One region of the Anoxybacillus sp. EFIL genome, then DNA from elsewhere that is predicted to be linked to it. Evidence: riboswitches for the same ligand, from Rfam matches in the RefSeq annotation. Region 1 holds a riboswitch; the other holds the start of a gene.
What was found. A riboswitch is a leader RNA that binds a small molecule or an ion and turns the genes downstream of it on or off. The one in region 1 is predicted to bind cyclic di-GMP.
Positions count from the first base shown of each region.

Region 2: another riboswitch for cyclic di-GMP. It lies ahead of ES017_RS11065 (methyl-accepting chemotaxis protein); the one in region 1 lies ahead of ES017_RS09025 (hypothetical protein).

Region 1 covers NZ_SDLH01000005.1:20,599-24,019, forward strand. Annotated here, with positions in the region: gene ES017_RS09015 (PH domain-containing protein) at 1-1,130, shown strand, start outside; gene ES017_RS09020 (NAD-dependent deacylase) at 1,186-1,896, opposite strand; cyclic di-GMP riboswitch class I at 2,027-2,109, shown strand; gene ES017_RS09025 (hypothetical protein) at 2,147-2,782, shown strand; gene ES017_RS09030 (H-type small acid-soluble spore protein) at 2,863-3,042, shown strand; gene ES017_RS09035 (LysR family transcriptional regulator) at 3,074-3,421, opposite strand, start outside.
Region 2 covers NZ_SDLH01000007.1:29,155-32,575, forward strand. Annotated here, with positions in the region: gene ES017_RS11050 (GNAT family N-acetyltransferase) at 1-110, shown strand, start outside; gene ES017_RS11055 (YfhE family protein) at 206-334, shown strand; gene ES017_RS11060 (YfhD family protein) at 409-597, shown strand; gene ES017_RS11065 (methyl-accepting chemotaxis protein) at 643-2,334, opposite strand; cyclic di-GMP riboswitch class I at 2,439-2,526, opposite strand; gene adhP (alcohol dehydrogenase AdhP) at 2,763-3,421, shown strand, end outside.

The DNA.
Region 1 (3,421 bases):
TTGATCGTATTCAAGGTATTTCACATTCGTCAGGGGTGTTACAGCGGCTTGTAGGTGTTGTGCAAGTACATATTGAAACAGCTGGCAGGCAAATGGATGAACCAGAAGTAATACTTTCAGCGGTTTCCATAGAAGAAGCAAAGCAAATAGAGCGAGCGGTGCATCACAAAAAACGAGAAAACATATTTATAGAAATAGAAGATAAGACGGATGCCATATTTACACTTCGTTTTCGCGACGTATTGTTTTTATCTATCACAAGTGGTGGTGCTTTTGGAGTCATTGCAGCGATTGGTGCATTTTTTTCTGAGTTTGATGATTTCATTCCGTTTGAACGGCTAAACATATTTTTTCGCGCTGACGATACAGCTTCTACACTTGTCTTTTTGCTTGTCGTTTTTATGATCGCTTACGTGTTGTCTGTGATCGGTCATCTTTTTCGCTATATGAATTTTACGGTTGTCAAACAAAACAAAACGATAACGATAACAACAGGATTGCTGCAAAAAAAGAGCATTTCTACATCGATTGAGCGCGTTCAAGCCATTGCAGTGAAGGAAAGTCCGATTCGGTACTTGTTCGGTTATGTTTCTGTTCACCTTATTCATGCCGGAGGGGCACTTGATGATGGAAAACATGGCAGTCTCGTGTTGTTTCCGCTTGTTCGTCAAAATGAAGTCGTGTCTCTCGTTGCGACGTGCTTTCCTAAATATCGTTTGCACAATTCGTTCCGGTCGCTATGTACACGTGCCCGTTGGCGCTATATGTTGAGGTCGCTCTATATGGTTATGCTCATTCCGATCATCACAATCGTATTTTTTCAGCGATTTGAAACGCTCCTTCTCCTTTTGCCCGCAGTATATGTCGGCTATCGAAGTTATAAGCGAGCGGGAGTAACGATTAAGAGTGAGCAGCTAGCATTGAGAAGTGGATGGCTGACGATAAAAACGGTATATATGTTAAAACATCGTATTCAGTCATTAACGATCTCGCAAAGTCGTATGCAACAACGACTCGGATTATGTACAGTACGTGCGACTGTCATGCCAGGCATACGCACAAAAGTCGTTGATGTGGACGAACATAAGGCACAAGCAATATACGAATGGTTTTTGGGAAATAAGGCATGAAAAAGAAATATTTCAAGTGTCCCAAAAGAGCACGCTTTTGGGACACACTTATTTTTTAAAGTAATTCGTCAATTTCCTGTAACACTTCTCCAATTTTACGACCATGTATAAGCAAATCCGCCCAATCATCTAATGGCGTCGGTTCCATGTTCACAATCACTAATTTGCCCCCGCTTCGTTTTGCGATGACAGGAAGTTCGTTAGCTGGTGACACTTGTAAAGAAGAGCCGAGCACAATCCATAAGTCTGCTCGTTCGGCTGCTGTCCATGCTTGTTCAAACGCATTATACGGCAATGATTCGCCAAATAAAACGACGGAAGGACGTAAAAAGCCGCCGCATGTGCACGTAAACTGTTCGTCTACATACCGTTTTGCGTCGTATGTTCGCCTGCAACGCGAGCAATGCACTGTTCGCAACGTTCCGTGTAATTCAATGACATTTGTACTGCCTGCTTGTTGGTGAAAGCCGTCGACATTTTGCGTGATGATTTGATGAATAAGCCCCCGCTTTTGCCAATCGGCCAAAATCATATGCCCGACATGTGGCTTACATTTAAGCAACGTACGAATACGATATTGATAAAATGCAATAAACTCGTCTCGGTTATGTTGCATCGCATACGTACTTGCTAATTGTTGTGGATTTTTCGTGCGCCAAAGCCCTGATTTTGCCGAACGAAAATCGGGAAGCCCGCTTTCTGTAGACATTCCTGCTCCAGTAAATACAATTGTATACGAAGACTCTTTCAACCATTTTTCTAACATTCCGTACCCCTCCTTTTTATCTACCAATAACTACTTCTTTCTTCGCCCTTTTCTTCCTTTATTTTCACATATGTTTATAAGGAAAATAAGGACTTTTGATTCATGCCCATGAAAATAGGCAAAGTATAATAAGAAGTAAAGGCACAGCTAAGGAAACTTAGCGTCGCAAAGCTATAGGGGCTAACGGGATACCTATGCCAGCCAGCTGCCATTACCAAAAAAATATACATATGAAATGGAGGAAAGGGTAATGTTTAAAAAAGGATTACCAATTTTACTAGCATCGATGCTCGTTGCTTCCCCAGCTTTTGCAGCGAAGCATGATGGAGCAAAATATGTACAGAAAAGTCAGCTTGTCGTGAAAAAGGAAGAAGCGAAGAAAAAACAAGAGTTAGCTAAGCAGAAAAAAGAAGAGGCAAAAAAGAAAAAAGAACAACAAATGTTAAAAAACAAATTGGCAGAACTAAATAAAAAGTTAAGCAAGATTGAAGTGCGTGTAAACGAGGTGACAATAGCGCTTGAAGCGTTTAGCACGCCGAAAGAACAACCAACTGAACAACCAACACAACCACAAAGTGAACAAACAACAGAGGAAACGACACAAGTAGTCAATGAACAAGATAGCGCTACTGTGACTACGACTGAACAATCACCTGTCGTGCAATCGGATGAAGACGACGAAGCGGAAAAACAAGAAGAGTTAGATCAATGGTTTGGGAAGCTTATTGCTGCTTCTAATCAATTAAAAGCAGTAAAAAATGAAATTCGTGCGTTAGAAAAGAAAGTATCTAAGAATGATGTCAACGTACAAGCGTTGAAAGAAAAAGTAAAGGCGTTAGAAGAAAACGTACAACAAAATAAAAAGAAGTTGCTTGAACTGTTATAAGAGTGCCTGTTGGCGCTCTTTTTTTGCATATTTTCGCGTGAAACACAAATGATAATAATCGTTCGAAAGGAGGGAAGCGAATGAACATCACACGTGCGCAACAAATTGCTCAGTCACCCGATATGAAAAATATAACGTATAACGGAAAAGCCGTGTATATTGAACATGTCGATGTACAAACGGAAATGGCAACGATTCATTTTTTAAGCAACCGAGAAAAACAACAGCGCGTTCCGATTTCACAGTTAGAGGAGCATTAAGTGATGGGGATGTGACAAAGCAACTTGTTTGTCACATCCTTTTTTGTTGGAGTAAATCAATCAGTAAGTGTACAAGTTTGTTGTTTTTCATTGTCGGCGAATAAAGATAAGAAAATGTTCGATAAAAAGGAGAATGTTTAACGTAAACAATCGATAAGTTTTTATGATTCAACTCCTGTTCAATGACATGACGTGAAAGGAGGGCTAAACCGTTTCCGTGCATTAACGTTTCTTTTATTCCTTGATTGCTGCTAATAATTATCAGTGATTTTACTTTTAGCCCATTTGAACGAATAAAATGGTTAAAATATTCACGTGTGCCAGACCCTAATTCGCGTGTAATCCATAGTTGGTTTTGTAAATCGTTTATCGATACTTC
Region 2 (3,421 bases), on a different contig from region 1:
ACCAAGGCGAAGATATATATAACTTATATGAAATTTCAAAGGACAACTATACGTTGTACGCGATGCGCCAACAAAAACTTGACGATGAACAACAGCGAAAAGAAGCATAACCTGTTCTGTGCGAACAGGTTTTTTTATTTGGATAATTTTTTATTTTTCTGTTCATAATGTTAACGTGACATTTTTATAAAAGCGAGGGATACATATGCCTGACAAAAAGAAACGTGAAAAAACAAAAAGTACGCTCTCTAGCGCACAAGAAGTGACATACGCCCGCGATTTCAAACGCGCGGACCAAGCCGGTGGGTTTACCGACAAACATGCTCGTCATTAACAACATTCTCCATTCATTTTTTCCATCGTTCATCACATGCTACTAACGAGATGAGCAAAGAGGAGGGAAAAGTGATGGGTCGTTCACGCGGTCAAAAAACGAGAGATAAAAACAAATCGACGATGCCTCAAGTACCAAAAACAATGAAATCAGACGGCTATGATGTAGAGTTTTCTACAGAATTGGCTGATCATGAAGATTTAGAGGCACAAGCACGCGCTGAAGCAGCTGGCATTCGCCAAAGCAAAAGAAGAAAATTCTAGATAAAAGAAAGGTGTCCCAACACAATGACGGGACACCTTTTCAAACTATACTTTAAACGTTGCGACAGCATTACGCAATTGCTCCGCCATTTCAGCTAACGATGTAGCGGCAGATGTCACTTCTTCACTTGAAGCAAGCTGCTCTTCAGAAGAAGCAGAAATTTCGGTCGTCCGTTCAACAAACCGTTTCGCAATAGACGATACTTCATCCATTGAAGCATGCACTTGATGGACGCCCGCTGACATTTGTTCTGAAATCGCTGATAGCTCTTGAATTTGTGCATTCACTTGTTCAATGGAACGCAAAATTTGCCCAAAAAACGTTCCAGTCTGTTCCACTAATTTTGTTCCTTGCTTCACTTCTTCCGTTCCTTTGCCGACAATTTGCACAACATAACCTGTATTTTGTTGAATCATCTCAATTAATTGCGCAATTTGATTTGCCGATTCGCGAGATTGCTCTGCGAGTTTACGCACTTCATCCGCCACAACCGCAAATCCTTTTCCGTGTTCTCCAGCACGTGCCGCTTCAATCGCTGCATTAAGTGCTAATAAATTCGTTTGTTCAGCAATACCGACGATGACGTCAACAATTTTTCCAATTTGGGCAGACTTCTCATTTAACTCTTTAATAACTACATTCGTTTCATTTGTTGATTCGTTAATCGTATTCATTTGCGTCACAACTTGTTGTAAATATTGCTGTCCAACAGTAGCTTGTTTTGTCGTTTCTGTTGCTGAGTTCGCCACGACGGTTGCTGTTTGAGCCATTCGCTCAATTCCTGCCGCCATTTCACCGATGGCTTGCGAACTCTCCTCCGCATGTTTCCCTTGCATTTCTGCTCCTTGGGCTACTTCTTGAATCGCTGTCGTCACTTCTTCTGTCGCTGCGCTTGCTTGTTCCGCGCTTGCCATTAATTCTTGAGCAGAAGCAGACACATGCTCAGTCGCTGTACTTACTTGTTGAATAAGTTGTTTCAAATTGTGAACCATTTGGTTAAACGCTTTGGCTAAATCCCCAATTTCATCACGATTTGCCACGTAAATATCATCAACAGACAAATCACCGTGTGCGATTTTTTCAGCATGTTCAGCAATTTGTTTAACAGGTCTGGAGATTTTTTCGCTAATATATAGTGCAATTGCGATGCTCACAAAAAAAGCGACACCGATTGTAATAAGCGTCATATATTTCATCTGTTTCGCTTGTTCGGACAATGTTTCGCTCATTTGGTATAAATGCTCCGCTTGAGCCGCGCGCGCTTGTTCCCCTGCCTCTGTCACTTCTAACGTAATCGCATTTCCTCGCTCTTTCATGATCCGTGAAATTTCATCCATTTGACCTTGCTTTTTAAATTCGATCGCTTGTTTCGCAATGTCGCGATACTCTTGTTCAGCTTTCACTAAACGGTCAACGGCCTGCTTTACTTTCCCCTCTAGCTGTAATGACTCCATTTTCTCTTGATTAGTCGAAAACTCGCTCGCTGCTTTCTCAAATGCCGTTAAACTTTCCGGCTTTCCATTAATTAAATACCCCCGTACAGCAATTTGTTCACGTAACATTGCATTTTGCATGTTTGTAACGAGCGTAATCCGTTCAAATCCTTTTTTCATCGCTTCTGAATATTGTTTATCAATCGTCTCTAGCCGATTATATGTAAACATACTTACAACAATAAACAATAATAAGACCGAAAGAAACGTCGCCACTAATTTTTTTCTTACCGTTACCTTCATGCTGTTTTCCTCCTCCTATGTTAATAAAAATAAAAGCTGCCCAAAAACAAATGTATAGGCAGCTATCGTTCGACAGTAAAACCTTCTTATCATTTCCTTATAAGAAGGGCAACTGGCTGGCATATCTATACAATAGACGTAGCCCCTATAGCTTTGCGCCCTACCCTTTCGAGTAGTTTGCCGATTATTCAATTTTTTACATTTTCATCTTAACACAAAAAATAGGAAAAAGGAAGTAGTGAGTTGTGATCAAAAGGGAAACATTTTACTTCGTCAAGACAAAAAACAAAAATTTACCTTTCTATCCAAAAAAATTTTACATTTTTTCGAACAGTTTGATTGTGATATTTTTAACAAATTTAATGCATGTTACATTAAATATGCATAGACCAAAAAATCCCTTTTCATTTAGAAGGAGGATTATAATTATGAAAGCTGCAGTTGTGGAACAATTTAAAGAACCATTACAAATTAAAGAAGTAGAAAAACCAACAATTTCATACGGAGAAGTGCTAGTGCGCATTAAAGCGTGTGGAGTATGTCATACAGACTTGCATGCCGCACATGGCGACTGGCCTGTGAAGCCAAAACTACCGCTCATTCCTGGACATGAGGGCGTCGGTGTCATCGAAGAAGTCGGACCTGGGGTGACGCACTTAAAAGTCGGGGATCGCGTCGGTATCCCTTGGCTTTATTCCGCTTGCGGCCATTGTGACTATTGCTTAAGCGGACAAGAAACATTATGTGAACATCAACAAAACGCTGGATATTCGGTTGACGGTGGTTATGCTGAATATTGTCGTGCTGCAGCTGATTATGTTGTGAAAATTCCTGATAACTTATCATTTGAAGAAGCTGCTCCAATTTTTTGCGCTGGCGTAACAACATATAAAGCTTTAAAAGTAACAGGCGCAAAACCTGGTGAATGGGTAGCCATTTACGGTATTGGTGGTCTCGGACACGTCGCTGTTCAATATGCGAAGGCGATGGGGCTAAACGTCGTTGCTGTCGATTTAGGCGATGAAAAACTTGAGTTAGCTAAACAGCTGGGAGCTGATCTTGTCGTCAATCCAAAACATGAAGACGC